DNA from 3 places in the Streptomyces sp. NPDC024017 genome. Region 2 is predicted to be linked to each of the others. Evidence: riboswitches for the same ligand, from Rfam matches in the RefSeq annotation. Region 2 holds a riboswitch; each other region holds the start of a gene.
What was found. Region 2 has a riboswitch for thiamine pyrophosphate ahead of thiC (phosphomethylpyrimidine synthase ThiC). Riboswitches for the same ligand answer to the same signal wherever they lie in the genome.
Positions count from the first base shown of each region.

Region 1 (2,193 bases), on a different contig from region 2:
GACGGGGAGGTCCCCGGCGGGCCCGCGCGGCTCAGCAACATCGTCTTCATGGGCATGGGCGAGCCGCTCGCCAACTACAACCGGGTCATCGGCTCCATCCGGCGGCTCACCGACCCCGAGCCCGACGGGCTGGGGCTCTCGCAGCGTGGCATCACCGTCTCGACGGTCGGGCTCGTCCCCGCCATCCACCGGTTCGCCGACGAGGGCTTCAAGTGCCGCCTCGCCATCTCGCTGCACGCTCCCGACGACGAGCTGCGCGACACCCTCGTGCCCGTGAACACGCGCTGGAAGGTCCGGGAGGTCCTGGACGCCGGCTTCGAGTACAGCGCCAAGTCGGGGCGGCGGCTGTCCATCGAGTACGCGCTGATCCGGGACATCAACGACCAGGCGTGGCGCGGTGACCGGCTCGGGCGGCTACTCAAGGGCAAGCCCGTGCATGTCAATCTCATCCCGCTGAACCCGACGCCGGGGTCGAAGTGGACCGCCTCGCGGCCCGAGGACGAGAAGGCGTTCGTGGAGGCGATCGCCGCTCATGGTGTGCCGGTGACGATCCGGGACACCCGTGGTCAGGAGATCGACGGGGCGTGTGGTCAGCTCGCGGCCACCGAACGGTAGTCTGACCGTCGTAAGCACACCTTCATATTCGACACCTGCACATTCCGACAGGGGAGCGCCACAGCGCTGAGAGTGCGGCACACGGCCGCAGACCCTCCGAACCTGGCCCAGGTCATTCTGGGTAGGGAGATCGGTCACCACTCGAGCTGTTGCGCCCTGCCCGGGACCCCGGAAGTCCCGGGCAGGGCCGCGTCTTCTCCTGGTCACTCCAGGAGGAATCCAGTGAGCATCAACGCAAAGCGGCTGACGGCGGCGGTCGTCGGGCTCGGCATGGCCGGCACGCTCGCCGCGTGCGGGTCGTCCGACGGCAGCCAGGGGTCCGGCGGTGACTCCAAGACCGTGACGCTCGTCAGCCACGACTCGTGGGCCGCGTCCAAGGACGTCATCGCGGCCTTCGAGAAGCAGTCCGGCTACAAGGTCGACGTCCTGAAGGACGGCGACGCCGGGCAGGCCGTGAACAAGGCCATCCTTACCAAGGACAACCCGCAGGGCGACGTCTTCTTCGGCGTCGACAACACGCTGCTGTCCCGCGCCCTCGACAACGGCCTGTTCCAGTCGTACGAGGCGAAGGGATCCGACCTGATCCTGCCGGAGTACCGCGTCGACCAGGACAAGCACCGGGTCACGCCCGTCGACACCGGCGACATCTGCGTCAACTACGACAAGAAGTACTTCGCCGACCACAAGCTGGAGCCGCCGCGCAGCTTCGACGACCTGGTCAAGCCGCAGTACAAGAACCTGCTCGTGACCGAGAACGCCTCCGCCTCCTCGCCCGGTCTCGGTTTCCTGCTCGGCACCGCCGCCAAGTACGGCGACGACGGCTGGGAGGGCTACTGGAAGAAGCTCAAGGCCAACGGCGTGAAGGTCGTCGACGGCTGGGAGCAGGCCTACAACGTGGAGTTCTCCGGCTCCAGCAGCGGCAAGAAGGCCAAGGGCGACCGGCCGCTCGTCGTGTCGTACGCCTCCTCGCCGCCCGCCGAGGTGCTGTACGCCGACCCGAAGCCCACCTCCGCCCCGACCGGGGTCGCCGAGGGCACCTGCTTCCGGCAGGTCGAGTACGCGGGGCTGCTCAGCAACGCGAAGAACACCAAGGGCGGCAAGGCGCTCCTGGACTTCCTGCTCACCAAGGAGTTCCAGGACGACATGCCGATGAACATGTTCGTGTACCCGGTGCGCGAGGGCGCCCAGGTGCCGCCGGAGTTCGTGAAGTACGGGCCGCAGGCGAAGGACCCGGAGACCATGGACCCGGCGAAGATCGCCGACCACCGCGACCAGTGGGTCAAGTCGTGGACCTCACTCGTACTGAAGTAGCCGCTCGGAAGCGGGGCGCGGCGGCGCGGTTCGGTCTGCTGGCCGTGCCCGTCGCGTTCTTCGCGGTCTTCTTCGCCTACCCCGTCACCGCGATCGTCGCGCGCGGCCTCAAGGTTGACGGGGCCTGGCACCTCGGGCGGATCGGGGAGGTGCTGGCGCAGTCCGACGTCCGGCACGTCCTGTGGTTCACCACCTGGCAGGCGCTGGTCTCCACCGTGCTCACGCTGATCGTCGCGCTCCCCGGCGCGTACGTCTTCGCGCGCTTTG
Region 1 covers NZ_JBEZYZ010000015.1:124,624-126,816, reverse strand. The annotation lists gene rlmN (23S rRNA (adenine(2503)-C(2))-methyltransferase RlmN) at 1-615, shown strand, start outside; TPP riboswitch at 655-761, shown strand; gene AB0G20_RS33885 (thiamine ABC transporter substrate-binding protein) at 886-1,926, shown strand; gene AB0G20_RS33880 (iron ABC transporter permease) at 1,902-2,193, shown strand, end outside.
Region 1: another riboswitch for thiamine pyrophosphate. It lies ahead of AB0G20_RS33885 (thiamine ABC transporter substrate-binding protein); the one in region 2 lies ahead of thiC (phosphomethylpyrimidine synthase ThiC).

Region 2 (2,193 bases):
GCGCGAGGCACCAGGCGGCCATGATCGAGCCGCCGCGGGAGACGATGCCGGTCTTGCGGTTCGCCGTCAGCGGCACGTACGCCAAGCGCACGCCCGCGTGGACCGTCATGTAGTCCACACCCTGCTCGGCCTGTTCGATGACCGTGTCCTTGTAGATCTCCCAGGTCAGCTCCTCGGCCCGGCCGTCGACCTTCTCCAGGGCCTGGTAGAGCGGCACGGTGCCGATGGGAACGGGGGAGTTGCGCAGCACCCACTCGCGCGTGGTGTGGATGTTGCGGCCGGTGGACAGGTCCATGACCGTGTCGGCGCCCCATCGGGTCGCCCAGGTCATCTTCTCGACCTCCTCCTCGATGGAGGACGTCACGGCCGAGTTGCCGATGTTGGCGTTGACCTTCACCAGGAACCGCTTGCCGATGATCATCGGCTCGATCTCCGGGTGGTTGACGTTGGCCGGCAGCACGGCCCGGCCCGCGGCGATCTCGTCCCGCACGACCTCGGGCGACACGTTCTCCCTGATGGCGACGTACTCCATCTCGGGCGTGATCTCGCCGCGGCGGGCGTACGCGAGTTGGGTGACCGCCTGTCCGTCCCTGCCGCGGCGCGGCTGGCGCGGGCGGCCGGGGAAGACCGCGTCCAGGTTGCGGAGGCCGCCACGGGGCGAGGTGTGCTTGATGCCGTCGTCCTCGGGACGGACGGGGCGGCCCGCGTACTCCTCGGTGTCGCCGCGGGCGATGATCCAGTTCTCGCGCAGCGGCGACAGTCCCCTGCGCACGTCGGTGTCGACGAGTGGATCGGTGTACGGGCCCGACGTGTCGTACAGCGTGACCGACTGGCCGTTGGTGAGATGCACCTGACGGACCGGCACGCGCAGGTCGGGGCGGCTGCCCTCGACGTACGCCTTGTGCCAGCCGATGGACTTCCCGGCCTCCTCGGACTTCTCGTCCTGAACGGAGGCAGGCGTGCGTGCGTCCTTGCTGGTCATGAGACCTACTCCCTACGCCGGCATTACCCGGTAACAGGTTCGGCGGTCGACGCAGCGGCTTCCGTCCGGCGACGTTTCGTGTGAAACATCACTCGACTCCGGCGATGTTTCATGTGAAACATCGCTGGGACGGAGGTCAGCGCCCTCTCAGCCCGGTGCTCCGAGCTCCCGCGTGTACAAAAGGTGGCTCCACGCTAGCGGCAATTCTGGCGCGGTGAACAGAGGGCCCCCCTCGTTCTTGCGATGATCGGGCGGTGACCACGACGCAGCGTCCCCCCTACCCACCGCCCGAGCCGCCCCGAGGATCCGGCGCCGGAAGCGGCAACGGCCGTGGTGACGGCCATGATTTCGCCGCCGGGACCGGGCATGAGCCGGCCAGGGGGCAGGGTCCTGAGTTCGGGTACGGCCGTGACGCGGGCTTCGGCCCCGGCCCTGGTTCCGGTCCCGGTTCCGGTTCTGGTCCCGGTGGTGAATATGGGCCGGGCTCCGGTGAGGGCCGGGGTGCCGGTTCTCCCGGTGGCCACGGTGGCCCGCCCACTGGTCAGGGACCCGGCCACGGCCCCGGTGGCGGCGGGCACGGTTCAGGGTCCGGTGGAGGCGGAGGGAACGGCCACGGTCACGACGGAGGTGACGGGCACGGCTCCGGTTCCGCCCCGGGTGGCGGCCACGGGCACTCTCACAACCACGGCCCGGCCACACCCGTCTCCCTGCACCTGCGCAAGATCATCGCGGCGATCCTGATCCCGTTCGCCGCGGCGGTACTGGTCGGCCTCGCCGTGCTGTGGCCGGGCGGCGCCCCGCCGCACGAGCGCACCGGCGTCGGCTTCGACCGGCAGACGCAGGACGCCACGGTCACCAAGGTGGTCGAGGTGAGCTGCAAGGAGGCCGGCGCTTCGGGCGTTCCGCCGACCGGAGACACCTCCACCGCCGAGGGCTCCTCCGCGGTGCAGCAGGAGAAGGGCACCTGCAAGCGGGCGACGATCCGGGTCGACAGCGGCGACGACAAGGGCCGTACGTTCACCGAGATCGTCCAGCCCGACCAGTCCCGCCAGCTGCACGAGGGTCAGAAGGTCGTGGTCGCCTATGAGCCCTCGGCACCGAAGGACCTGCAGTACTCGGTCACCGACATCAACCGCCGCCTGCCCCTGAGCCTGCTCGCCGGCATCTTCGCGCTCGCCGTCGTGGTCGTCGGGCGGATGCGGGGTGTCATG
Region 2 covers NZ_JBEZYZ010000002.1:195,205-197,397, forward strand. The annotation lists gene thiC (phosphomethylpyrimidine synthase ThiC) at 1-982, opposite strand, end outside; TPP riboswitch at 975-1,164, opposite strand; gene AB0G20_RS05660 (YibE/F family protein) at 1,237-2,193, shown strand, end outside.

Region 3 (2,193 bases), on a different contig from region 2:
GACGTGCGCCATGGCGTCGCCGGTCACCGGGGTGAGCAGGACGCCGTTGCGGTAGTGCCCGGTGGCCAGCAGCAGCCCGTCGAGACCGGTCGGGCCGAGCAGCGGCGCGTTGTCGGGGGAGCCGGGGCGCAGCCCGGCCCGGGTCTCGGTGAGCGGCAGTTCGGTGATGCCCGGCACCAGCTCGTGCGCGTCCCGCAGCAGCTCGTACACGCCGCCCGCGGTCACGGTGGTGTCCCAGCCCAGCTCCTCGCTGGTCGCCCCGATGACGAGTTCACCGCTCGCGCGGGGCACCAGGTAGACGTGGCTGCCGCGCACGACCGCGCGCACCGTCCGGCTCAGGAACGGCCCGTGCCGCTGCGGCATGGTCAGCCTCAGGACCTGCCCCTTCACCGGCCGCACGGGAGGCAGCACGTCCTCCGGGACGCCCGCGAGCCGGCCGCTGAGACTGCCCCCGGCGAGCACCACCTGCCCGGCGGCCGCCTCCGTCCCGTCGGCCAGGACGACACCCGCGGCCCGGTCCCGTACGACAGTCAGCCGCTCCGCCCACGCCCGGTGGAAGACCACGCCCGCCCGCTCGCACGCCGCGACCAGGGCCCCGGCCAGCCGCCGCGGGTCGATCTGGTGGTCGCCGTCGACCCGCAGCCCGCCGCGCACGCCCGGCGCGAGCATCGGCTCCAGGCGCCGGCACTCGCGCCCCGACAGCCACTGCGACTCCAGGCCCGACTGCTGCTGCAGGGCGTGCAGTTCGCGCAAGTGGGCCCGGTCGTCCGCGTCCAGGGCCACGGCGAGCGTGCCGCAGCGGCGGTAGCCGAGGTCCTGGCCGGTCAGCTCGGTGAGCTCGGCGGCGAAGTCCGGGTAGCGCCGGGCGGAGGCGAGGTTCAGGCCGAGCAGGGTCTGCTCTCCGTAGTGCAGTTCCGTGACGGCGGCCAGCATGCCGGCCGCCACCTGTGCGGCTCCGCCGCCCGGCTCGGGGTCCACGACGGCCGTGGCGAACCCGCGTTGCGCGGCCCGCCAGGCCGTGACCAGGCCGATGATCCCGCCCCCGATGACAAGGACGTCTGACGTGGTGGACGTAGGCGACATGGGCGTCCAGCCCCTCCCTTCGCCGGCATGACCCGGATCAGGTTCGTACGGTCGGAGGCCGCCAGCCTCCCTCTCAGCCCGGTGCGTCCGGGCTCCCGCGAGTGCTTTACGTTGGCCACCCTAGCCCGATGCCGTATGCCGCAGTAAGGGAGCCTCCGTCCATGGCCCGATCCCTCGACGGTCTCGTCCTCGCCCCGGTCGCCGACCAGGCACCGGGCCAGGTGGGCACCCGCACCCGGTTCACGTACCACGAGCGGGAGGGCGAGATCTGGGCCGAGTACACGGGCGGCGACGTCGTACGCGGGCATCTCGTGGGTACCCGGGAAGGTGACCGGCTGGACTTCCGGTACGTCCAGCTCAAGCGGGACGGGACCACGGCCTCGGGGCACTGCGTCTCGGCGGTGGTGGAGCTGCCCGACGGGCGGGTGCGGCTGGAGGAGACCTGGGAGTGGGAGTCCCAGCGGGGCAACGGCACGAGCGTTGTGGAGCAGGTCACGGCGCATGAGCACTGACTGACAATTCGTCAGGTGTCTATGGTGATCAGGTGAGCGAGCAGACGCAGGAACCAGGTTCGTCCGCGCCGCGGCGCGTCGTCGTGGCGGGTGCGGGCATGGCCGGGGTGCAGACCGCCGTGGCCCTGCGCGAGCAGGGCTTCACCGGTGACGTGATCCTGATCGGCGCCGAGCCCCACCAGCCCTACGACCGGCCCCCGTTGTCCAAGGCCGTCCTGCTCGGCAAGTCCGAGGGCTCCGCCTTCGACGTCGACTTCGAAGCCCTCGGCATCGAACTGCGGCTCGGCTGCGAGGTGCTGGGCCTGCGCCCCGCCGACCACGAGCTGGACACCGAGGCCGGGGCCGTGCCGTACGACGTCCTGGTCGTCGCGACCGGCGCCGAACCGGTCCGGCTGCCCGGTGCGGAGGGCGTGCCCGGCGTGCATCTGCTGCGCACCCTGGACGACGCCGAGCGGCTGCGGCCCGTGCTCGCCCGCCAGCAGGACATCGTGGTCGTCGGTGCGGGCTGGATCGGCGCGGAGTTCGCCACGGCCGCGCGCGAGGCGGGCTGCGCGGTGACCGTCGTCGAGGCCGCCGAACGGCCGCTCGCCGGGGCACT
Region 3 covers NZ_JBEZYZ010000012.1:272,892-275,084, reverse strand. The annotation lists gene thiO (glycine oxidase ThiO) at 1-1,083, opposite strand, end outside; TPP riboswitch at 1,081-1,192, opposite strand; gene AB0G20_RS30515 (hypothetical protein) at 1,245-1,595, shown strand; gene AB0G20_RS30510 (FAD-dependent oxidoreductase) at 1,628-2,193, shown strand, end outside.
Region 3: another riboswitch for thiamine pyrophosphate. It lies ahead of thiO (glycine oxidase ThiO); the one in region 2 lies ahead of thiC (phosphomethylpyrimidine synthase ThiC).